3 regions of the Cohnella soli genome follow, and region 3 is predicted to be linked to each of the others. Evidence: riboswitches for the same ligand, from Rfam matches in the RefSeq annotation. Region 3 holds a riboswitch; each other region holds the start of a gene.

Region 1 (8,000 bases), on a different contig from region 3:
TTTGATCGTCGCCATCAAGCCGGCTAGTCCGCCGCCGACGACAATTACTTTTTGAGTAGCCATCTATGTTTCTCCTCCCGCTATCGATAGGGGTATGTTATCCTTGTGTCGCCGAACCGAGCAGCGCGGCAGCTTCGTTCGAGAATTCATCGCCGCTAAGCGCTACGATGGACAACAGGAACAACGCGGTCAAAATGACGAAAATGACCATGCAAATGTTGGAGGAAATTTTCTGCGCACGCGGTCCGACCGTAATGCCCCAGCTGACGAGGAATGCCCACAAGCCGTTGGCGAAGTGGAACATTGCGGCAACGACGCCGATGACGTAAGCTGTCAACGCGACCGGGTTTTGAAAAATTTCGTTCATGCGCGATCCGAGGTCCTCGTGCCGCACGTTGCCGAGTACAAGCTGGAAGCGCGTCTCGTAAAAGTGCCAGGCCACGAAAATAAACGTGATAACCCCGGTTATCCGTTGCGCCGCAAACGCCCAGTTGCGTCCATAGCTGAATCGTCCCGTGTTCAAGTTCGACTGGTAAGCGACATACAAGCCGTATACGCCATGGAACAAGATCGGCAGCCAAATGACGAACAGCTCAAGGAAAAAGAGCAAAGGCATCTCGTTCAAATTGTTGATGCTTTTGTCGAACCGCTCTTTCCCTCCTTCGAACGCGGAGTAGTTCGTTATCGCGTGCTCGACGATAAACAATCCGAGCGGGATAACGCCGAGCAATGAGTGAAGCTTTCTCGGTAAGTAAGAATTACTTGCCATGTGTGTGTTCGTTCTCCTTTCGCATCCGAGCTTCGACAACAATAGCGACGAATTGTCAGACGTCACCATTTTGTCACCGCTTTTAAGGTTACTCTATTTTCGCTTATAATGGAACTGCTTATTTAATATTAAAACTTATAACAATTACGCATAAGAGAGGCTGTTTATCCATGTTGGAAGATATGCGTTTGTTCGCCGCGATCGTGGAACAACGAAGCTTAAATAAAGCCGCTGAACGCTTGAACTTGTCTCAGCCCGCACTATCCCGCCGACTGTCCAGAATGGAAGCCGAACTTGAAGTCGATCTGTTCCGCCGTATCGGTAAAAGGCTCGAGCTAACGCCTGCAGGCAAACTCACGTATGATTTCGCCCTTGAGCTTCGGCGGTTCCATGGTGACTACTTGCAGAAGTTAAACGCATTCAAGTCTTCGGAAGCACCGGTGGCAACGATCGGAGCGAGCTTGACGACGCTGCAGACGACGCTCCCCGAGCTGATTACTACGATGACCGGCAAACATCCGAACTTGGAAATTAAAGCGGTCACCGGCAAGTCCCACGAAATCGCGACGTTAGTCAAAGAACGCAAAGTCGATTTCGGCATCGTCGCCTCATCGGTCGTAGACGACGCCATTACCAGTTTACCCTTGTTTGACGATCATCTTATCCTCGTCCTCCCGCGAAAACATCTTTTATTAGAAAGAACTCATTTGGAAATGAACGATCTGAACGGGCTGCCGATGATTTTGTTTGCTCCGGGGACTTGGTATCGCACGTTGACCGACGAGTTGTTTAAGACGTACAAACTAAAACCGGACGTTCGGATGGAAATCGATTCGTTCGAAGCGATTATCCGGCTTCTGTCCGCTTGCCGCGCGGGCACACTGCTGCCAAAATCGTATTTGCGCGAGCAAGTATTGGCAGATAACGACCTCGTCTTGGTCCGAATTCGGGAGCTCGAGGAAACGAAAAGGACAACGTCGCTTATTCACGGCGATCCCTTATGGCTTGCGCCTTCCACGCGGTATCTCATTGATGAGACAACCGCTTATTTCGCTCGCAGAGCGGTGCCTGGAATGGAGTAGCCCATCCTCCCCTGCTGCTGTGGGCGACCTATTTTCCTATAGTTTCCGGTTTTACAGGCCTATGCATTGTGTTAGCCTTTTACATATGCTTCTTGGCATCGTTTCCCGGTTGGCTGGGAATACCAAAGTCAAGGCACAAATGACGGCCTAAACCTTCGGGTGCGGGGGACAATATCGAAAGTATGCGCAGGATACATATCCGCCATGTACTTGGGGTGAATCGCGATTTCGCGAAGAGTCGATCTCCCGGCTCTAATCCGACAGCTAACCTCGCCGGCCGATTCTCAGGAGGATATCTCAGATGGTACACAGTTGGAAAAAGCTCGGAACGCGCGCCAGCGCGCTCGCACTCGGCGCCGCTTTGGCGATTCCGTCTCTGACGGCCTACGCAGCTACAGCTCCGTATACGGCCAAAGAAGGCGATACGTTCTGGAAATTGTCCAAGCAACTAAACGTTCCGCTGGAAGAACTGATGGATGCGAATCCGCGAATTGATCCGCTGAACATTTACGCCGGCTTAACGCTCGTCATTCCTGGCAACAGCATGCTCGCCGCGGCGGATACCAAAGAAAGCGCGGCCAAAGAAAACACGGTAACAGCACAATCCGTGACGACGACGTCCGGACAATCGCTCGGCTTCTCAAAAGTTCTCGATATTAAAGCAACCGCTTACTCCGCTTCGGCGGAAGAGAACGGCGAATGGGGCCCTGTCGATTACTTCGGGAACCCGTTAAAGCTGGGGACGATCGCCGTCGACCCTAGCGTCATTCCGTTCGGAACGCGCGTATACATTACCGGTTACGACTTCTCCGGCTTGCCGACAGGCGGGTTAATCGCAACGGCCACCGATAAAGGCGGCGCGATCAAAGGCAACCGAATCGATATCTTCGTACCGGGAAGCCGTCAATTCGTATCGGGCTTCGGTTACCAAAGCGTTAAAGTGTACGTATTGAAATAACAGAATAGCGGTTACTCCGCAAATGAGGAAAACCGTCAGGGGTTCACCCTGGCGGTTTTCAAGTTGCAAAATGATGAAATCGGATTCAGACATTCATTTTTCCTCCACGCTTGTTAAAAAACCACATTCAAGCCAAAGAAAGCTAGTCGATCGTAACGACATCAGGTAAACTACTTCTGTAATCCTTTCTTGCCATCTGATTTCCTTTCTGTTCAGAAAGCTTTAGGGATAATATCACAAGATTAGTACTCATCCTCAGGAGGTATTCTTATGTCTGAATGCAAACTGTTTGTCGATTATGAGCAACATGAAGCTGGGGTTCGAATGATCACATTAATAGAAGAGTTGGCAGCGAAAAAAGAGAGCGCACAATTGGAAAGTTTGATTATCGGGGACTGGGGCGGCGCTTATGAGACAGATTCCAGTGCTACTGTGGAAGCTCTTGTACGCTTGAAGGATCGTTTCCCAAAGCTACGTAGCCTATTTATAGGTGATATGAGCTATGAAGAGTGCGAGGTCTCCTGGATTAATCAATCCAATCTTGGACCGTTACTCGTTGCTTATCCCGAGTTAATAAGCTTTACTATTAAAGGCAGCACAGGTCTTAGTCTTGAACCGGCTCGGCATGACAAGTTGCAGCAGCTTACGATTATTTGCGGCGGGCTGGGTAAAGATGTAATTGCCAGCATTAGCAAGGGAAGCTTCAAAAGCTTACAGAAGTTGGAGTTGTACCTCGGAGTCGAAGAATATGGATTCGATGGCAGTCTTGAAGATGTACTTAAGCTAATCGAACCGGGGAAGTTCCCACAACTTACATATCTTGGACTTAAAGACAGCGAGATTCAAGATGAAATTGCGATTGCTATAGCGAATGCGCCAATTGTCGATCAGTTGCACACCTTGGATCTTTCTTTAGGAACGCTAACTGATAAAGGTGCGGAAGCACTGCTGCTAAGCGATAAAATTATGAAGCTACAGTTTCTTGACCTAAATTATCATTATATGTCCGATAACATGATGGACCGCTGGAATCAATCTGGTATTAACGTGGATATTAGCGATCAGCAGGATACTGATGAACATGAGGATTACCGCTATCCGTCATTGACGGAATAATGATGAGCACGATGATTCTCATTGGTAATCCCGATAATAAAAGAACAAACGGACTGCAAGCAGCAAGAGCAAGGCTGGGGTTATCCCCAGCCCTTGTTTTGAGTTATATTGATGTACTGCAAGGCAGAGCAGATTTGATTTCGCTTGCGGAAAGCTATGAGCAACTTGAAAAACCGCCCATTCTGCGGGTAGATGCGCCAGGAGAGCATTTTGAAGTAGAGCGTGAGCTTATTGCACTTGGCGCACCCAGTTCTACAGACTCGGCTATTGAAGAGGATGATAAGTTCTGGCTAAACTACAATGATACTTTCCATCCCCTGTCCGCCAAGAGTGCTCGCAGTATAAAGGAAGTGAAAGGCAGGCTCTATCATCCTTCTCAATGGTTTCGTGGATATTGCAGACTGCTAGCAAAGTTAGATGGACAAGCCAAGCAGCTATGGAATATGCCGCGCTGGATGAATACGCCTCAGGATATAGCTGCTATGTTCGATAAGCGGCATACGTATCAAATTTTATCAGCAGCAGGCTTGCCACTGCCCAGAAGATTAGTTGCACCGCAAGCCATCCAAACTTATGATGCACTGCGTGAAGCAATGGCAAGTGAGCGCTCCTATCGTTTGTTTATTAAGCTGGCTACTGGCTCTGGTGCATGTGGAGTAATCGCTTATCAGTTGAATCCCGTAACAGGGGCAGAATCTGCCGTAACTACGATGGGTGTAGAAAACTATTACACCCGACCTCCGTTATTTTACAATGTGAAAAAGCTGGTAACTTACAATGATCGCCATGCAATCCGGCAAATGATCAATTGGCTGTTAGGGCATGGCGCCCATATCGAACAATGGATTCCAAAAGCATCTTATCAGCAGCACAGCTTCGATATTCGTCAGCTTGTTGTCGCAGGCAAAGCCTGTCACAGCATTGCTAGAGCAAGCAAGACACCGATTACTAACTTGCATCTCGACAGCAAACGGATGAGTTTGAAGCAAATCGGTCTCTCTGATTTGCTTCAAGCTACTGTACATCAATGTGCGGAGAGAGCCTTATTAGCATTTTCACAATCGATGGTTGCAGGTATAGATGTGCTGCTCAGTAGCGGTTCTTACCAGCCTTACATACTGGACGTTAATCCATTTGGTGATTTGCTATATGATAGTCATTATCAAGGATACGATCCCTATGAATGGGAAATGAGGACGATCTCGATCTAGCTGGAAGAGGAGCAACAGAATGTTTAACATGAACGAAATTGTCGGAAGTCATGATATTCTCATGATAACACTAGATACACTGCGTTATGACGCTGCTGCGATGGAGGAAGAGCATTGCCCGAATTTATGTGATGATGGGCATTGGGAGCTGAGACATACACCAGGCAGCTTCACTTATGCCGCACATCATGCATTTTTCGGTGGCTTTCTTCCGACTCCGGCTACTACAAATAAATCAGAACATGTGCGTTTGTTCCACTCCAAAAATACAGGGCTGAAAACACATCCGTATACGTGGCAATTCGATACGACGGATATCGTATCGGGACTGCAAACGGAAGGTTATCGCACGATTTGTATTGGCGGAGTTATTTTTTTTACGAAAAAAGTTCCACTTGCGAAAGTGCTACCCAGTTATTTTCAGGAAAGCTATTGGCGGATGACCTTTGGCGTGACAAATCCGCGCTCGACCGAGCATCAAGTCAATCATGCGCTGAAGCTATTAGAGCGTTCAGATCAAGAAGCACGCTTGTTTATGTTTATTAATGTTTCAGCGATTCATGGACCGAATCATTATTTTGTTCAAGGAGCAAAGCAAGATTCAGTAGAGACACAACGTGCAGCTCTTCGTTATGTAGACGGCGAGCTAGGTCGCTTATTTCAAGCATTTAGAGAACGGAAGCGTCCTGTGTTCTGCATGGCGTTTTCTGATCATGGCACCGCTTATGGCGAAGATGGCTACAATGGTCACAGGCTGGCCCATGAAGTCGTGTGGAATGTGCCTTATCGCGAATTTATGTTGTAGGGAGCAATGATTATGAACAATAGTTGGAGGCATCATTTAACTTCAGAGCCCTATCGCTCTTATCTATACTCTTATCCGCATAAAACGTCCTATCGAACATTGGAGACGAAGCTGCCGTTATCTGAACTTTGGAGTCGGGAATTGGCAGATACGTTCTTTTTATATATGCATATTCCGTTTTGCGGTGCTCGCTGCGGCTTCTGTAATTTATTCACCTTACCTGATAAGCGTGCGAATGTGCATGCTGAATACGTCGATGCCTTGGAAAGACAAGCAGAACAGTGGGCACCCTTCATTCAACATAAGCCGATTGCCAGATTTGCGATTGGCGGGGGAACACCGACACTGCTAGCGCCTACTCAGCTTGAGCGCTTGTTTCATATCGCACAGCATGTAATTGGCATGAACCCAGAACGAGCTTCTATCTCGGTGGAAACTTCTCCAGAGACGGTAACTGCCGAGCGTTTGGACATTTTGAAACGTAGAAAAGTGGATAGGATCAGTATGGGGATTCAAAGCTTTATTGAAGCGGAAGCAGAAGCGATCTATCGTCCGCAAAAGCCACAGGAAGTGGAACGAGCGCTGAAACAACTCAAACTTTACTCGTTTCCCATTCTCAACTTGGATTTGATTTACGGGCTTCCCGGGCAAACACATGATTCATGGCTGTACTCGTTGGACAAAGCGCTATTTTATGAGCCGCAGGAAATTTTTATTTATCCGCTATATACGCGTGAGCATACGATCGTCAAGCCAGAGCAAATTAGACAGAGCGGAGAAGATCAGCGGCTACGTCTATATAGCATTGCACGAGAACGCTTGTTAGCGCACGGGTATACGCAGTATTCGATGCGTAGATTTGCTAAAGCAGAAGCAGATTCACCAAAGCGATTGCTTGATTACGGCTGTCATGATGAAGGCATGGTTGGGCTTGGCTGCGGTGCACGCTCATATACAAATGCTGTTCACTATTCCTCACGTTATAGCGTAGGACGTGCAGCTACAGCAAGTATTATTGCCGATTATGTGGCAGCAACTGATTTTACCTATGCGGATTATGGGATTGTACTTGGCAAAGATGAGCAGCAGCGGCGCTTTATTCTTAAATCCTTGCTACATACGGAAGGTTTGACGTTGGCTAGCTATACGGGGAGATTTAACAGTTCGGCGCTTAACGATTATCCTGAGCTAAATTTGCTGCTGGATGCAGAGCTTGCTGTTGTCCAGAAGGAAGTGTTGCGACTAACTGCAGAAGGGATGATGTACTCCGACGCGATAGGCGATTGGTTTATCTCCCCAGAAATACGGATGCGCATGGAAAGCTGTGTAATCACATGAAGACGACCATTTATTTTCGGGGTAGCTTGAGCTCTTGCAATTACGATTGCCCCTATTGTCCTTTCAGTAAAAATATAGATAGCCGAGAGACGCTGGCTAAAGATCACTTGCAGGTGCGAAAATTTGTGGATTGGGTTAAACAGCAAGACCGTCAGTTATCTCTATTTTTTAATCCTTATGGTGAAGGGCTGACGCATCTATGGTATAGAGATGCTCTGGTTGAGCTGTCCCATATGCCACATGTGAGCAAAGTGGCAATTCAAACGAATTTATCAGCCAATCTTGATTGGGTAGGTCAATTAAATCCGCTGACCGCAGCCTTTTGGGTAACTTATCATCCGGGACAGACGAAAGAGGAACGATTTTTACAGCAATGTCATAAGCTCTACACGCACAACGTTCCATTTAGTGTTGGTTCTGTTGGTGTTAAAAGCTCATTTGATTCGATCGCTTCATTAAGAAAAAACTTACCTTCAAATGTTTACTTGTGGATTAACGCATTTAAGGATAAAGCTGATTATTATTCGGATGAAGATATGGTCTGGTTGGCTCAGATCGATCCCTATTTTTCATTAAATGCCCAAGATTACAATAGCTTAGGTATGCCCTGTCGTGCCGGAGAGTCCGTATTCTATGTGCAGGGAGATGGACGGATCAAGCGCTGCTATAAAGATAGACAAGTCATTGGTAATTTGTATAGGGATGGTTTGGAGGCAATTGC
Region 2 (8,000 bases), on a different contig from region 3:
CTCGGGAATATTTGCGCAACAATCTTTCATTGGACGAGTCTCTTAATCCGCTCCCTGGCAGTTTTTTGCGAGAAGCGGTCGATGTACGGGTATTCGTCGTCGTCAACGATAGCGAAACGTTCCCGTACACTTACCGGAACGAAAGTTACGACTACGAAGTGACCTTAGAACGGCCCGGCGTCGTACTAATTGTACATGTTGCGTATCCTCGCATGTTTGGCGTGTTGTCTCCGGTCGCATGGGATTTGAAAGGTTCTGCTGAGCTTGTATACTGACGGGATCTAATTTGAGTCGAATTTGCAAGTTGACGAGCCGCCCGACATTTGCTCTAATGGTAGCGTGGATAGACAAGCGAGAAGGAGCGTTACTGACTATGCATATCGAACCGCCGCGCGAGGAGTGGCTGAACAGACGGTTGAAGCTGCAACAGATGATGAAATCGCAAGGGCTAAGCGGCTGCCTGGTGACGCAGAACGTCGGCATTTACTATTATACAGGCTCGATGCAGACCGGTTATTTGTTTGTGCCCGCGGTGGAGGAGTCGACTTATTATGTCAGAAGAAGCGTAGCTCGGGCTTTAAGCGAATCGAACGTTAAAGTGGCGGAGCTCGGGTCGTTTCGAAATTTTGGGCGGCAGTTGGAGGCGGATTACCCGGAACTGTTCGGCGCAACGGTTTCTGAAGGTTCCCTGCCTTCTTCCTTCTCGTCTGTCCCCTTGATCGGCACCGATCTCGATGTGATGCCGACGCAGCTCTATTTCAGGCTGACGGAGGCCGTGCCGCAAGCAAAGCTGACGGACGCGTCCGGGTTGCTTCGCCAGGCGCGCAGCGTGAAAACGCCGTATGAGATCGCCCGTATCGAGCGTGCGGCCGAAGCGGTGGCGCAAGCGCTTGATGTAGGTTGCGAGCGTCTGCATGAAGGCATGACGGAGCTGGAACTGATGGCGACTATCGAACGAGAGCTGCGGAGTCACGGACATATCGGATTGATGCGCATGAGAGGATACAATCAGGAAATTATGACCGGTGTCGTTGCTGCGGGTGATGCGGCGGCCGAACCGACCTATTTCGATGGACCGACGGGCGGGCGGGGCCTTTCCCCGGCAGCTCCGCAAAGCGCAAGCTTGCGCCCGATCGGTCGCAACGAACCGATCTTGATCGACATCGGCTGCTGCATCGACGGCTATGTGATCGACCAGACGCGCACCGCCGTCATCGGTGAGCTGTCCCCGGAGCTGCGGGCAGCCTATGAGACGGCGGAAGCGATTATTCGCCGCGCCGAGCAAGAACTGAAGCCGGGAGCTATCCCGGAACAAATATATGCCGAAGCGCTCATGATGGCCGAAGCGGCAGGACTGTCTTCGAACTTCATGGGTTACGGACGGGACCAGGTGAAGTTTCTCGGGCACGGCATTGGCCTTGAGATTGACGAATGGCCGGTGCTGGCGAAAGGCTTCCGCGATCCGCTGGAGGCGGGGATGACGATCGCAGTCGAGCCGAAGTTTACGTTTCCCGGCGTTGGGGTTGTCGGCATCGAGAACACCTACGTCATTACGGAAACGGGCTGTCGGGCGCTTACCGTTTCTCCCGAAGGTATTTATTCAAAGCAGCATTCGTAGCGCCATCTGTTCGTCTGCTCGTGCTGCCGTCCAACTTAAGTAGCCGTCCAACCGACCATACAGAACCAATGATCATCGGAATCCGTTACTGCGGTGCCCGATGATTTTTTTTTATTTTTTATATGAACGATCTGATCCCGGGAAACGTATTACTGTCGACTTGCGATCACAGCCCAAGAGGAAGGCGGATGATAAGCGGCATGCCCCAACCCGCAAAACCGCATCGAGCAGGCCGAATATCCGATTCCGAACTGGCCTCTTTGCTTCGCGATAATTACGAAATGGTATTTCGATACTTGCTGAAAGTAACGATGAATCGCGCCGAGGCGGAAGATGTTACACAGGAAACGATGATTCGTGCCATCGAAAACATCGGAAAGTACGACGGCAGCTCCAAATTTTCGTCATGGCTTATTACAATCGGCACAAGACTGTTCATTGACGCGATTCGGAAACGAAAGCGGGAGAGCAGAACGCTGATGGAGGAAGCCAGAGCGTCGGCGCTGCAATGGGAGTCCCTTTCCCGAGGGCAGGAGTGGACGGAACTATTGGCAAGCCTGGATAAGCTGTCTCCGGAGGAGCGTCTGCCGCTTGTTCTCAAACATTATTACGGCTACACCTACGAGGAGATCGGAGAAATGATGTCCGTTCCTTCGGGAACGGTCAAATCGAGAATTTTTAATTGCACCCGCAAGTTGCGAGAGGAGCTGAATGCACATGACAACGCCGGATCGTGAAAGCGACGAAAAGCTGGCAGCAGATTTGCATGAGACATGGAATCGACTGGACGAAGCTTTCCCGTCTTCTCCGGCGCCGATCGAGACGTGGGAAGCTTTCGTTCGAGAACGACGCGGAATCGCGAGACGAAAGCTGTGGCGGGAGCTATTGTTGTTCTGGTCGGTGGCCGTACCGGCAATAGCTGGCGTTGTGCTGCTCGCAACCGGCTTCACTGCCGGTTTCTGGGCATTGCAGGGCATGGCGCTGCTCTTCGGCAGCTCGTTGATTGTCGGGGAAATTCGCAGCATGCGAAAGCGAAGCAAGGAAGAGGCGACCTATGAATGAGGAAATGTTAGCGACTAGCTGGTGGTTCTGGTTGTCGCTCGGGTTGCTGTTGCTGACGCAAAGCACGCTGCTGTTCCTGCACGCCCGCCGCGAAGGCGGCAAACCGTGGCTTTGGGGGCTATGGGGACTGATTCAGGCGCCGCTGCCGACATTGACTTATATCGCGTTGCAGCAATGGAAGAAACGCAAGCGGAAGCGGGAACTTGCCGCAACGCAAGAACGGGAAACAGGAGGAGATTCGGATGATAGATTCTAAATTGCTCATGTTGCTATTGCCCATAGCCGTCATTCAAATTGTGCTGATGGCGACGGCGTTAACGGTGCTGTACCGGGCGAAGTCGGTGCGCTGGAACAAATGGGTGTGGGTGTTCATTATTGTGTGCTTGAATATCGTCGGGCCTATTTTGTTCTTCTCGCTCGGCCGGAAGGAGAATTGACCATTGAAGCTGCTAACGGCACAACGAATCGGACGACGTTACGGCCAAACCATCGCGCTAGGCGAAGCCAGCTTCTCGATCGGTGATCGCCGCTGCATCGCGCTGTTAGGTCCTAATGGAGCGGGTAAAACTACGACGCTGTCCATTCTCGCAGGGTTGCTTGAGCCGACTTCAGGCGAGATGCTCGCGGAGGGTGGACTGCCTGCTGATCGCAGACGCTGGATGGGATTTCTCCCTCAGCAGCCGGCGTTCTTCGGCTGGATGACAGGCAGGGAAACGATGGAAACGGCAGGCAGACTGTGCGGACTTTCGGCGAAGGAAGCGTCCAACCGCACGAAAATATTGCTGGAGCAAGCGGGATTGACGGATGCGGCCGATCGGCGAGTCGGGGGATATTCAGGGGGGATGAAGCAGCGGCTGGGCTTGGCGCAGGCGGTTATTCATCGGCCGCGTCTGCTGCTGCTGGACGAACCGGTGTCCGCGCTTGATCCGATCGGTCGGCGCGAGGTGCTGACGATGCTGGAGCAATGGAAACGGGACATGTCGATCGTGCTGTCCACGCACGTACTTCACGATGCGGAGCAGGTATGCGACGACATTATTTTGATGAACAAGGGAAGCGTTGTTCTTCAGGGAGAGATGGACCATATTCGGCAATCTGCTGGACGTCCGTATATTAGAATCGAGACCGAGGCCGGAGACAACGCGAGCGAGTGGCTTGCAACGCTGGAGAAGCTGCCTGGCGTGCGAATGTCGGCGACAAGTCGTTACAGCCGCAGCATCGAGACGGACGACATCGACGGCGTGCGCGAAACGGCACTGAGAACTGCGCTTGAAGGCGGCATAAAGCTGCTGGCATTCGAAGTCGCGCGAAAGTCGTTGGAACAATGGTTTGTGGAGGCGTTGAACGAATGAACGTTATGAGCGTACTGTTGCTAAAGGAATGGCGGGAATCGCTTCGTACGGCAAAGTGGATATGGCTCCCTGCGGTGTTCTTGCTGCTCGGGCTCATCCAACCGATTACCGTAAAGTTCATGCCGGATATTTTGTCGTCCGCCGGCTCTTTACCTGAAGGGACGATCATTCAAATTCCGATACCAAAGCCGGGAGAAGTGCTGGCCAAGACGCTGGGGCAATACGATACGATCGGCATGTTGGCCATTTGCCTTGCTTTCATGGGGACGATCTCGGGGGAAAAACGCAGCGGGACGGCGGCTTGGATACTCGTTAAACCGACATCCCCCTATGCGTACGTATTGGCCAAGTGGATGATGCACAGCTTGCTCGTTGTCGTTTCTTTCGCGCTCGGCTACGGCGGCGCTTGGTACTATACCCTCCTGCTGATCGGAGAGCCGGATTCGGTTGCCGCGCTGTCATCTATGCTGCTTTACATCGGATGGCTGCTTTTTGGGGTGACGTCGACGATTGCTTTCAGCGCGATTATTCGTTCGCCCGCCGGAGCGGCATTCACCGCTTTCGGCTTCGTAACGGCACTGCAAATCGTTCAGGCGACGTTAAAGCCGAAATTGGACTGGTTGCCGTCCGGACTGAATGCGGCTGCAGCTTCTCGGCTGACAGCAGGCAGCGTCACATGGGGAACGGCTGCATTCGCTGCGGCGATTTGCATAGCGGCGCTTTTACTGCTGGCCGTTCGCCGTTCATCGTCATCCGGCTCCTCCTACCCTAGCTAGGTAGCAGGGCCGGCCTTCCGATTCACCTTTTTATTTTTTCAAATGATAAGGAACCGTCGTCACGATAACGTTTTTGCGGTAGAGCAGCCGGGCGCGGATCATCAGGCTCGTTTGGTTGTGCAGGATATTATGCCATCCTTTTTTCGGGATGAACTGCGGGATGACGACGGTGACTTGGTAATTGGATTCGTTCGCTTTCCGCTCGACGGTGTCGATGAATTTCATGAGCGGTTGAACAATCGAACGATACGGGGAATGCAATGTGACAAGCCGGATGTCGGGATGGAACTTGTGCCATTTCTCTTCGAAAACAGTTTCCTCTTCCCGCTCGAACGGAATGTAAACGGCGATAATTTGGTTTGCCGACAGCGACTGAGCGTATTTGATCGACGTCTCGACGACGTGGGTAATACCCGAGACAGGGAGGATAAATACGTTCCCTTCGATCGGTAACGACGGCTCGCACGTCGATAAGCGAAGCTGATCGCCGACGGCTTCGTAGTGTTTCTTGATGCGGTGGAACACATAGATGATCGCGGGCAAGAAGATGATAGCCGACCACACTTGCTCGAATTTTGTGATGAAGAACATCAACGACACCGTGAAACTGATGAGAGCGCCGATGGAGTTGATCACAAGCTTGCTGATCCAGCCTTTCGGTTTTTGCCGGATCCACTTGACCATCATTCCGGTTTGCGACATCGTGAACGGAATGAATACGCCGACGGCGTAGAGCGGAATGAGATGCTCGGTGTTCCCTTGGAAAGCGACGATAAGCACGATGGACAGGAAGCCAAGCGTAATAATGCCATTCGAATAACCGAGCCGATCGCCGCGGGCGGTAAATATTCTCGGAATAAACTTATCTTTGGCCAGGTTTACTGCCAGCAACGGGAAGGCCGAGTAACCGGTGTTCGCTGCGAGGATCAAAATCAAGGCAGTTGTTCCCTGAATAAAAAAGTACATGAAATGGCGGCCGAACGTTTGCTCCGCGATTTGCGACACGACCGTCACTTCTGCCAGAGGGCTGATCCCGTAGTAATAAGCGAGAAACACAATGCCCGAGAACAGTAAAGCGAGCAGTGTGCCCATTGCAAGAAGCGTGCGTGAGGCATTCACCGGAGCGGGTGTTTTGAAATTAGGAATGGCGTTGGAGATCGCTTCGACGCCTGTCAGTGCCGAACTGCCAGAAGCGAAAGCTTTCAGCAGCAAAAACAGGCTGATCCCGGCGACCGGAGTTCCGATGGACACGTGAGCATCAGGGGTAACAGCGCCGGTTGCGATGTCATAAAGTCCGACCCCGATGAGGATAAACAACGCAAACACGAACAAATAGACGGGATAAGCGAGGATCGAGGCCGATTCCGTCACGCCTCTTAAGTTCAGCACCGTTGTAAACAAGACGAAAACGATCGCGATAAGCACTGTATGCTCATGCAAGCTCGGAAAGGCGGACGTAATCGCGTCGGTGCCCGCCGAGACGCTTACGGCTACCGTTAGCACATAATCGACAAGCAAGGAGCCGCCGGCGATCAGACCGGGCCATACGCCGAGGTTTTCTTTGGAAACGACGTAGGCGCCTCCGCCGTGCGGATAGGCATAGATGATTTGCCTGTAGGACAAGATGAGCGCCGTCAGAAGGACAAGCACGCCGATCCCGATCGGAACGGAATACCAGAACGCTGCCGCGCCAAGCGTGGCGAGAACGATCAAAATTTGCTCTGGGCCGTAGGCGACAGAGGAAAGCGCATCGGAAGAAAGGATGGCCAGCGCTTTTGTTTTGTTCAGTTTCTGCTCCCCTAATGCCGTTGACTTGAGGGGGCGTCCGATTAACAATCTTTTGATGGAAAACATGTCTTTTCACCGCCGAATGATTTTGATTCTAACTACTTCTTGTTAATGTGTCCGATTCAGCGGCTTTCAGCACGACAAAAAACCGCAGAGGAAGACCCCCGCGGTTACAATCGAACCGAAGTTGTTTCGCTCTCTAAGGACGCTTACGAGGTTAGCTGACGGATTCGGGCGCGTAGAGTCGCCCTACGGCTGCCGTTCATGACGGCGCAGCCGATTCACCCCGGTTGGCATTTGTCAAAAAGATGCCGGTGGTTCCCCCGCTTTTCGTGACGAAAACTCAGCGTTGCAATGCATGATGAATGGGATGGATAAATCATATTCCTTCGATGCCGTTGCTGTAAAATCGGGATTTCAGCCGGAAAATACCCGTCAAAGGCAATAGTTGACCATGAATGCGCATACATGGGTTCGGCTCTAATCGTAGCCTCTTAATTAAGCTTGTACCTCGAAATGTTTGTTTGCCGGGTGCGACAACATTTGCATATCGGAATCTATTTCTAGTAGGATAGGCTTATAACGATAGTTGCGAGAGGGGAGAGTCGACATGTTGAAGCTTGGGGAAAGGATCATCATTGTCGATGACCGGTTTGAGCAGAAGCTGCCTTTAGGCGAATACGGCTATGTGATCGCTTATGACCGGAACAACGACAGCGCGTTTGATTATGTAATCCGGGTTCCGAAAGCGAATAGGCAATTTTACGTGCCCGGCGGAGATATCGAATTGGAAGAGACAATGTTGGAGCTCGAAGCGGCGCGCATCGAGAAGGAAGCGCTGATCGATTTCGCTCTAGCAACCCGCAACGAGGAATTATTCAAAAGAATTATGAACGGCGATCAAGCGGAAGATGAGCCGGCCGAAGAGACGAGCAAGGAAGTGTTGAGCCGCGAAGAGTTCATTCGCCAAGTGAATTTGAAGGCGTGGATTTAAAGCACCTCGAGCCACATAAGCCTGAAAGCTAAAACGAACAAAGCAACGCCGACATTCGCGCCGACCCGAAAATGGTTGCGTGAATGTCGGCGTTGCGCCGTTAAGCGTACAGGGTCACGTGAGAGGGCAGAGGCATCGCCTTACCGAACAAGTAGCCTTGAAACAGGGGGACGCCCGCGTTGCGCAAGTAGTTCCATTCTTCTTCGCGCTCGACCCCTTCGGCGAGAACGTTCCCCCCGAACCGGGACGTTCTTTCCAACAAACCATCGATATATTTCTGCTTGGCCGTATCCGCGTCGCAACCGCTGACCCATCTGCGATCCATTTTTACATAATCCGGCTTTAATCGTTCGACAGCACCGAGCGTAGCGAAACCGCTGCCGACATCATCGAGGGCAAGATTGACCCGT
Region 3 (8,000 bases):
CAGCTGTCTTGGCGAGTCTCTCCGTCAACGAACCGATGCCGGGACCGACTTCGAGCGCGCCCTTCGTCTCGTCCAGATCCGCCGCTTCGATGATCTTGTCCAGCACGTGCCCGTTGATCAAGAAGTTCTGACCGAGGCTTTTCTTGAACGTAAAGCCGTGTTTGCGAATAATGTCCCGCGTGCGCCCCGATGTCGCGATTGCCTTCTCCGCCTGAACTTTGTGTGCGCCCTGCTCTTTCGTTTCTTTCATGCTCCTCTATCGCCCTTCCCGCTCTACCTGTTCGAGTGCGGCCAGAAACTCCGTCCGCGTAATCCGAAACATGCGGCATCTCTTGAAAAATTGTTTGCCGTTCGCGTAACCGATGCCAAGCAGTTCGCCCATCCGTTCCCTTCTTCTGGCCGACGAAGCGTGCACGATCAGCCCCGCATCGAGCAGATCGCTCCACTCCAGCCCATCTGCCATAACGGTCTCGCTGCCCGCAGCCGCTTCCGGATCTCTGACGCTCGCCAGCGCCCTGCGGATGGCATCGTCTGTCGCATGTTCGACGCCGATGCCCCGGCGGCTTCTTGCTTCGTCCTTCGTCAAGAACGCGTGCTTGCAGCCGGGCACCCGCTCCGACACCCTTTTGCGTATACGCTCTCCCGGCGAGTCGGGGTCGGTCAGCACGATAACCCCTCTGCGGGCTTGTGCCAGTTCGATGCGCCGCAGGACGCTTTCATCGATCGCCGAACCGCCCGTCTCGATCGTATCCGCGCCGACCGCCCGCTGCACGGCGGTCGTATCGTCCTTGCCTTCGACAACGATGACTTCCCGGATGTTCAACCTGTTACCGCCTTTGCCGTAATCTTATGGTTACAAGCGTATATGAACTTGACCGATACATCAAGTGCGCACCTTTGCTTCCATGGCAAAAGAATCGGGAAGAAGCCGCATAGGCCTCTCCCCGATTCCTGAACTCGCATATAAGGCGTCGATCAATCCGCAGACGGTTTGACCGGGCCGATGACGTATACCTTGAACCCGCGCTTCGTGCCGAACTTATCGACGTGGGATTCGCTCTCGTAGTAGACGTCGATTTTCTTGCCCTTGATCGCCCCGCCGGTATCTTCCGCTCTGCGGAAGCCGATCCCTTCGATGTATACCCACCAACCGATCGGAATGACGCGCGGATCGACCGCAATCGTGCGACCTTCCTGGACGACCGCTCCCGAGGCAGTGACGCCGTAGTCGGAATCGCCTTTTTTCTTGCCTGTCGACGAGAAACCCGCGGAATACGCAGTAAGCGTCACGTTCGTCAGCAGACGGCGGATTTTAACCTGCTTCCCGTTCAAGCTGACGAATTGGACTTCGCCGGCTCGAGGTCTTCCCATGAAGGAAGCCGTCGCCACTTCCGCCTTCTTCTTCGTGCCGATAGCAACAACCTTCTGTACAGCCGGTTGCGCAATGACTTTCTCGACCATTTCCTGGCTGACGAGTTTGCCGTCCTCATAGACGCGTTCCGTCTTGTAGACGACAACACCCGCTTTGCCTTGCTTAATGACTTTCGTTTTGCCAACTTCCAGATCGGCGTTCTTCTGTTCCAAGACTTTAAACGCAATCGGAAGTTTCGTTTCGGTCATTTCCTTGCGCACCCGGACGACCGAGACGGTCATTCCTTCGGCTAGCGACGTACCGATCGCCGGAGTAACGCGATCCTCTCCCGCGATGCCGAGATTCAATGTGCCGAGCGCCTCGCTTACTGTATCGGCGGTCGTATGAACCCGTTGCTCCTTACCGTCTGCCTTAACCGTTATGCTTACCGCCCGATCAATGACGATCCGGCTTCCTTCGTCCAGCTTGTCGGTCAATTGTCCTGACAGGGTGTCGTAAGGACCGACGTGAATGTTGCGTTCCGCGAGCAGTTCTTCGACGCTGTTGGTCTGGGTGGCAATAACGGAGGCGACTCCGTTATCAATAATCGTGATGTTCTTGGTGGCCGCCTTTTGCAAAAGCGACATGAACATCATCGTGATGGCAAAAACGAGAATTGCGCCCAAAATGGCTACGCGCAAATGCTCATGCTTCCATCGCAGTGCGATAAGCTTGCCGGTCGGTCGTGGATCATGGGTTTCCTCAACAGGAATACTGCCCATTTTCTCGTTCCCCCTCATAGCCCCGCCGTCGACTGTGATGCATGATACTTGTCAGACGCGACTAATCCATAATGTTAACGACGCTTCGGTGATCGCCCTCATATCTGTTTGTAGGGGCTCCCGAAATTTCACGCCGCCTCGTCCAGTCGTGCTTCTCAACTTTGAGTTCATACCCCTGGGCGTATGAGAAAAGTTGCGCATGCAACACAAAAAGCCATCGAGACAGAGGATCTGTTCGTGGCTTCCGCAGTTGGATGGATAGAATAGTATCGCGGCACGAGTTGACCTCTCTCTATAACGCTTACGGGGTTAGCTGTCGGATTCGGGCAAAGAGAGTCGCCCTAATCGCTCCCGGTCAAGACGCGTGGCTCGGATGGAGGCGCGTTCATGCCGCTTGCGATATTCACCCCAAGATTGCTCGGACCGCCTTGGACGAATTGCTTACTCGCCGCCGCGTTGGGTCCCCCGTTCTCCCTATTGGGAGATTAAGCGCACTGGAAAAGGAATGTCATATTGAAACTTCTGATGAAGATCATAACCTCTATCCAACAAAGGTGTAAAGAAGGCGCATCGGACGAATTTCCCTATTTTCATGGGAAAATGGACGTTTCTTCGGTGGAATGAGCGGAAAAAGCCAGTTTTTTCTTAAAATCATTCCGTTTTTCTCTCGAATATTCCGTTTATCTCGCGAGTCCAAAACAGCGCTTGGCGTTCTCACTCGTTATTTTTCCGATTTCTTCCAAAGAAATCCCTTTGATTTCTGCCGCCGCCTCCGCAACAAGACGAACGTAAGCCGACTCATTTCTCTTCCCGCGATGGGGGTGAGGCGTCAAATATGGAGCATCCGTTTCGATGAGCAAACGGTCCAAAGGCACCCTCTCCAGCACCTCTTTAGGCACCCTGGCATTCTTGTAAGTTACTGGTCCGCCGAACGAAATGTGGAAGTTCATATCCAGGCATAACTTGGCCGTCTCCCAGCTCCCGGAGAAACAATGCATAATGCCGCCGATCTCATCTGCTTTCTCTTCCTTGAGCAGCCTGATCACGTCTTCGTGAGCATCGCGATTGTGAATGACGATCGGTTTCTTCAGACGGCGGGCAAGCCGAATCTGCTCGCGAAAAACGACATGCTGCACGTCTTTCGGAGACGTATCCCAATAATAGTCGAGCCCGATCTCCCCGATGGCAACGACTTTCGGGTGGCTGCACAGCCGCTCGATCCACGCCAAATCTTCTTCCAGCTTCATGTCGATTGCATCAGTCGGATGCCAGCCGACGGCGGCGTAGATGAACGGGTACTTTTCTGCAAGGGCCATCGTCGTCGGGATCGTCTCCCGATTAAAACCAATATTAACGATCGTATCTACGCCTGCTTCCCGCGCGCGGGAAATGACCTCCTCGCGATCGCTGTCGAACTTGGGAGAATCGAGATGCGCATGTGTGTCGATAAGCATGATGACGTTGTCTCCCTTCTATTATATAGATAGCTTGTTCCGTGTCTCGGGACTAAGCCGATGAGCGTGCGGGCGCACCAAATCTTCCGGATAATACACGTAATATTTTCCGCGATGAAGACCTGCAATCGATTGGATAATGTCGGATTTCATCGAGATTTCCGTTAATCTGTCCTGCTCGCCAAGCAGCAAAATTGGCGGCTTCTCCTTGCCGTCCGGCAACGCACCTGGCTTGTAGATGTCGTAAGGAGAATCGATCGGCGTATCGACTTCCAGATGGTATTCGGGTTGAAGACCGATCCGCAGCCATTCCTTGCTGACTTCCTCCAGCCATCCGCTGTCTTCGGGGCTTAGAGGAGCGTACTTGTATAACTGCCTGTTCAGAAATCTGCGGCATAAATCCGACAGCAGCTCGTCATCCTCGTCCACCCATTGACCGAACGCCGTCTGCGCCATCGCTTCGTCCAGCTTCAAATAATGAGACAGAGTAAGATTTCCTTCTAATAAAGCATGAAGCGGAGGCAACATGAAGCGGAACCGGAAACCGGTTCGGAACAGATGTCCGGCCCTGTGGAAGATTTGTCTGAGCACGATTTCCGAACTACGGGTTACCGGGTGGAAATAAATTTGCCAATACATCTGATAACGAGACATCAAATAATCTTCGACAGCATGCATCCCGCTCTCCTTCACGACGATGTTGCCCTGGTAAGGACGAAGCACCCTCAGAATACGGTCAAGATCGAACGTGCCGTAATTCACCCCCGTAAAATAAGCGTCCCGAAGAAGATAATCCATCCGGTCTGCGTCCAACTGACTCGAGACGAGGCTGACGACGATCGGCTTCTCGTACTTCTTCCGAATGACTGCCGCCACTTTGTTCGGGAATTCCGGTTCGACCTCCCTCAGCACCCGATTCACTTCCGTATCGCCAAGAATGATCTCGGCCGTCCACAGCTCATGGTCCGTTCCGAAAATTTGCTCGAGCGAGTGGGAGAAGGGGCCGTGGCCCACGTCATGCAGCAACGACGCGCACAAGCTGAGCAATTTTTCCTCTTGCGGCCAATCGACATATCGATTACGCTCAAATTGCGAAATGATTTTCCTTGTAATTTCATATACGCCCAAGGAATGGGAGAATCGGCTGTGCTCCGCTCCATGGAAAGTGAGATAAGATGTGCCTAGTTGGCGTATTCTTCTTAATCTCTGAAACTCCGGCGTATTGATCAGTTTCCAGATTGTCGGTTCTTGCACGTAAATGGAATGATGAACCGGGTCCTTAAATACTTTCTCCTCTTGCAGCGCATCGTGCATCCCCAACACCTCTTTATCGTAGGTTTCGACAAATTCGACACTAAATGTAGAATTTTGTCGAATAATGTCGAATTATAAATTCCTTTGTTTTTAACTGAATTTTGGCTTATAATTTCTCCTAACCGCCTTATTTATAAGGATTATCAGTATTATAGTTCATTAATATTGAGATTATCAGGTTGACTTTTTTGGGAATCGTTGGTACGATAGTAGGCAGAAAACAGAGAACTTTGTCGAATTCTGGCGAACGCGGACAAGCCTAAGCGCATGACTGATGTCCGTTTGTTTTTATTTTAACCCTATGAGAGGAGAATTACCAAATGATGAAATCTACGGGAATTGTACGGAAAGTCGATGAGCTGGGCCGGGTGGTTATTCCGATCGAACTGCGCCGCACGCTGGGCATCGGAGAGAAAGATGCGCTTGAGATTTACGTGGACGGAGAGCGCATCATGCTCAAGAAATACGAGCCTGCATGCATTTTCTGCGGCAACGCAGAGAACGTAACTTACTTTAAAGGAAAAATTGTTTGCAGAGAATGTTTGAAGGATTTACCTTCACCTGTGACAAATTAAAGAAAATAGTTTATAATGAAATTTGTAATTCTAATAATTGTTAATTCCAACCTTTTTATACTCCTTAGCCCCCTCCCGGACTCGATGCCGGGAGGCTTTTTTTGTCCACATGTGGATATCCGTTTATTTTCCCCCTGTTGTTAACAGGAGAGATTGGTAGATGTCCCGCTTCGAGACACCTCTATCCACAGCTGCCGACTTCATCGCGTCTTTACGACTTTGTCCCGCTTGCTCGTAGTGGGCGACATGCATCGCCAGCTCCAGCCCCGCCCACCACGGTCCTTCTCCCGTTATCCCCGTAACGCCGTCCGCGGATAAACGTCCCGGCTCCTGCTCGCTAGCTCCCTCGATCGCGATACAGCACTCTCCGATCGGCGGCGTGGCCTCGACGTAGGCCAAGCACTGGCTTACAGTACCACGTATCGCTTCTTCGTGTCTTTTCGTCAGTTCCCGGATGATTGCGACTTTCCTTCCACTCCATCGTTCGGCAATAACAGCAAGCGTCTTTTTCACTCGATGCGGGGATTCGTAGAACAGCAGCGTACCACTTTCCCGCTCCACATTATCGAGTAATTTGTTTAGTCCTTTGCGCTCCCTCGGCGGGAAGCCGAGGAACAGGAAACGCTCCGTCGGCAAACCGGACATAATTAAAGCGGACAACGCCGCGTTCGCTCCCGGTACCGGTACGACGGGAATGCCTTCCCCGACCGCATCCCTGACTAGATCCGCTCCCGGGTCGGAGATTGCCGGCATTCCCGCATCGCTGACGAGCGCGATGCTCTGTCCTTCAAGCAACAGCCGGACCAATTCCGGTCCGCTCGCTTCGCGGTTATGATCGTGATAGCTAACGAGCCTGTTCTGAATCTCGAAATGGGTCAACAGCTTTCGCGTCTGCCGAGTGTCCTCCGCGGCGATCAACTGCACTTCCTTCAGGATCCGAATCGCGCGGAACGTCATGTCTTCGAGATTGCCAATCGGAGTCGCGACCAAATATAACGTGCCGACACCTTCACGCGTACCGCTGAAGCTCTTCTGCACAGACGCATTTTCTCCATCCGCCGTTTCTCCGGTTCCGGTTCTATCGCTGATCCGTGTCATCGCCCAGTGTCCCCTCCTTCTCGTTCTCTTTCCTCGGGATTGCTTGCCGGCCATTCGGCCGTATGAAACCCGGCAATTCCGCAGCTTGTCCGTAAAACACCGCCAGCAATTCGGGTGTATATTCACCGTCTTCTTCATAAACGATAATTGGGGGAAGCAGGCGGACTTCTGGTTTACCTCCAAGCGTTGCTTCTATTAAGACCATGTTCGCCTCCGCGTCTCTACGGGGGTGAGCAAACCGTAATCGTTTCGGTTCGAGCCGGTATCGGCGCATCAAGTCAATAATATCTGCTAATCGACTCGGCCGATGAACCATCGATACGCGTCCGCCGACACGCACAGCTCTCGCACACGCCGCAATAACGTCATCCAATGTACAACCGATCTCGTGGCGCGCCATGGCTTGATGAATGTTTGTTTTGCGATCTCCGCTGTGCACCGGCAAATAAGGCGGATTCACCGTTACCGCGTCGTATCGGACATCGCCGTCCGGCTTCCACAAGCGCAAATCGTCCTCTATAATACGGATTTTGTCCGACAGTCGGTTAAGCCCAACGCTTCGCTTCGCCATATCCGCCAATCTTGGCTGAATTTCGACCGCATCGATTGCCGCCTCGGTTCGTGTCGTCAGCAACAACGGAATGACACCATTGCCCGTGCATAGATCAAGCACACACCCCCTTGCAGGAACCCCTGCGAACCTGGCAAGCAATACGGCATCCAGCGAGAAACTAAACACTTCGGTGCTTTGGATAATCTTCAAGTCATGGGTCAGTAGATCGTCAAGCCGTTCTCCGGCCAGCAAAGCATGACCGACAGTGTGATCGACAGCTTGATCGGCAGTCGACGACTTACCGTATTCATTCATCGTGCGGTCCTCCGATTTCTGCGTTATTCCGATGGTATGAACTTCCAATCCGAAAACTAAAAACCCTCAATTTCTCACTCGTGTGAGTTGAGGGTTTTACCGATTAATGATCTCGAAATTTATTTACTTGATCCATTGGAAGTTCAAGCGACTCGGCGACTTGTTCAGGAGTGAAGCCTTTGCTTAGCAGCTTTCGTATAATAAAGATTCTCTCCTCTTCCTTGCCTTTCGCCATGCCCTCTTCGATGCCTTCCTCGTAACCCCAACGTTTCCAAGCCGGCATCAGTTCCATAATCGCATCCCCTTCCTCTGGATATTGCTCCCGTAATTCCTTCAAAATAACCTCGTCTTGTTCCTGATCCGGAACAAAATACGTGTCCGCTACGGACATAATAAGTGCGATTCGCGCATCGTCAAATTTCTTCTTCAACTTTAGAATCATCCGTAAATAAGCCGCTCGCAATTCTTTTCTCTCCGTATCATTATAGCCCATTTTCGCTAACAGCGCAGTAGCCACAGGATTGTCGGAATCGACAAAAGTCCTCCAATTCATTCGTT

The links. Region 3 has a riboswitch for cyclic di-AMP ahead of ACFPOF_RS28865 (ubiquitin-like domain-containing protein). Riboswitches for the same ligand answer to the same signal wherever they lie in the genome.
Region 1: it holds a riboswitch for cyclic di-AMP, as region 3 does, so the genes downstream of both, ACFPOF_RS22715 (3D domain-containing protein) here and ACFPOF_RS28865 (ubiquitin-like domain-containing protein) in region 3, are expected to answer to the same signal.
Region 2: it holds a riboswitch for cyclic di-AMP, as region 3 does, so the genes downstream of both, ACFPOF_RS29565 (APC family permease) here and ACFPOF_RS28865 (ubiquitin-like domain-containing protein) in region 3, are expected to answer to the same signal.

Annotation. Positions count from the first base shown of each region.
Region 1 is NZ_JBHSMI010000029.1:545,934-553,933, forward strand. Features, by position in the region: gene sdhA (succinate dehydrogenase flavoprotein subunit) at 1-63, opposite strand, end outside; gene ACFPOF_RS22705 (succinate dehydrogenase cytochrome b558 subunit) at 98-769, opposite strand; gene ACFPOF_RS22710 (LysR family transcriptional regulator) at 940-1,851, shown strand; cyclic di-AMP (ydaO/yuaA leader) riboswitch at 1,986-2,147, shown strand; gene ACFPOF_RS22715 (3D domain-containing protein) at 2,153-2,809, shown strand; gene ACFPOF_RS22720 (STM4015 family protein) at 3,080-3,925, shown strand; gene ACFPOF_RS22725 (STM4014 family protein) at 3,937-5,136, shown strand; gene ACFPOF_RS22730 (STM4013/SEN3800 family hydrolase) at 5,156-5,941, shown strand; gene ACFPOF_RS22735 (STM4012 family radical SAM protein) at 5,954-7,279, shown strand; gene ACFPOF_RS22740 (STM4011 family radical SAM protein) at 7,276-8,000, shown strand, end outside.
Region 2 is NZ_JBHSMI010000067.1:10,546-18,545, reverse strand. Features, by position in the region: gene ACFPOF_RS29605 (hypothetical protein) at 1-275, shown strand, start outside; gene ACFPOF_RS29600 (M24 family metallopeptidase) at 374-1,618, shown strand; gene sigY (RNA polymerase sigma factor SigY) at 1,807-2,355, shown strand; gene ACFPOF_RS29590 (YxlC family protein) at 2,336-2,680, shown strand; gene ACFPOF_RS29585 (sigmaY antisigma factor component) at 2,673-2,936, shown strand; gene ACFPOF_RS29580 (PLDc N-terminal domain-containing protein) at 2,923-3,117, shown strand; gene ACFPOF_RS29575 (ABC transporter ATP-binding protein) at 3,121-4,032, shown strand; gene ACFPOF_RS29570 (ABC transporter permease) at 4,029-4,808, shown strand; gene ACFPOF_RS29565 (APC family permease) at 4,839-6,662, opposite strand; cyclic di-AMP (ydaO/yuaA leader) riboswitch at 6,787-6,955, opposite strand; gene ACFPOF_RS29560 (ATPase) at 7,207-7,590, shown strand; gene ACFPOF_RS29555 (EAL domain-containing protein) at 7,691-8,000, opposite strand, start outside.
Region 3 is NZ_JBHSMI010000062.1:10,802-18,801, reverse strand. Features, by position in the region: gene rsmA (16S rRNA (adenine(1518)-N(6)/adenine(1519)-N(6))-dimethyltransferase RsmA) at 1-250, opposite strand, end outside; gene rnmV (ribonuclease M5) at 257-823, opposite strand; gene ACFPOF_RS28865 (ubiquitin-like domain-containing protein) at 976-2,133, opposite strand; cyclic di-AMP (ydaO/yuaA leader) riboswitch at 2,417-2,635, opposite strand; gene ACFPOF_RS28860 (TatD family hydrolase) at 2,814-3,587, opposite strand; gene ACFPOF_RS28855 (HD domain-containing protein) at 3,609-4,901, opposite strand; gene ACFPOF_RS28850 (AbrB/MazE/SpoVT family DNA-binding domain-containing protein) at 5,222-5,476, shown strand; gene rsmI (16S rRNA (cytidine(1402)-2'-O)-methyltransferase) at 5,600-6,574, opposite strand; gene ACFPOF_RS28840 (tRNA1(Val) (adenine(37)-N6)-methyltransferase) at 6,555-7,442, opposite strand; gene ACFPOF_RS28835 (RpnC/YadD family protein) at 7,546-7,995, opposite strand.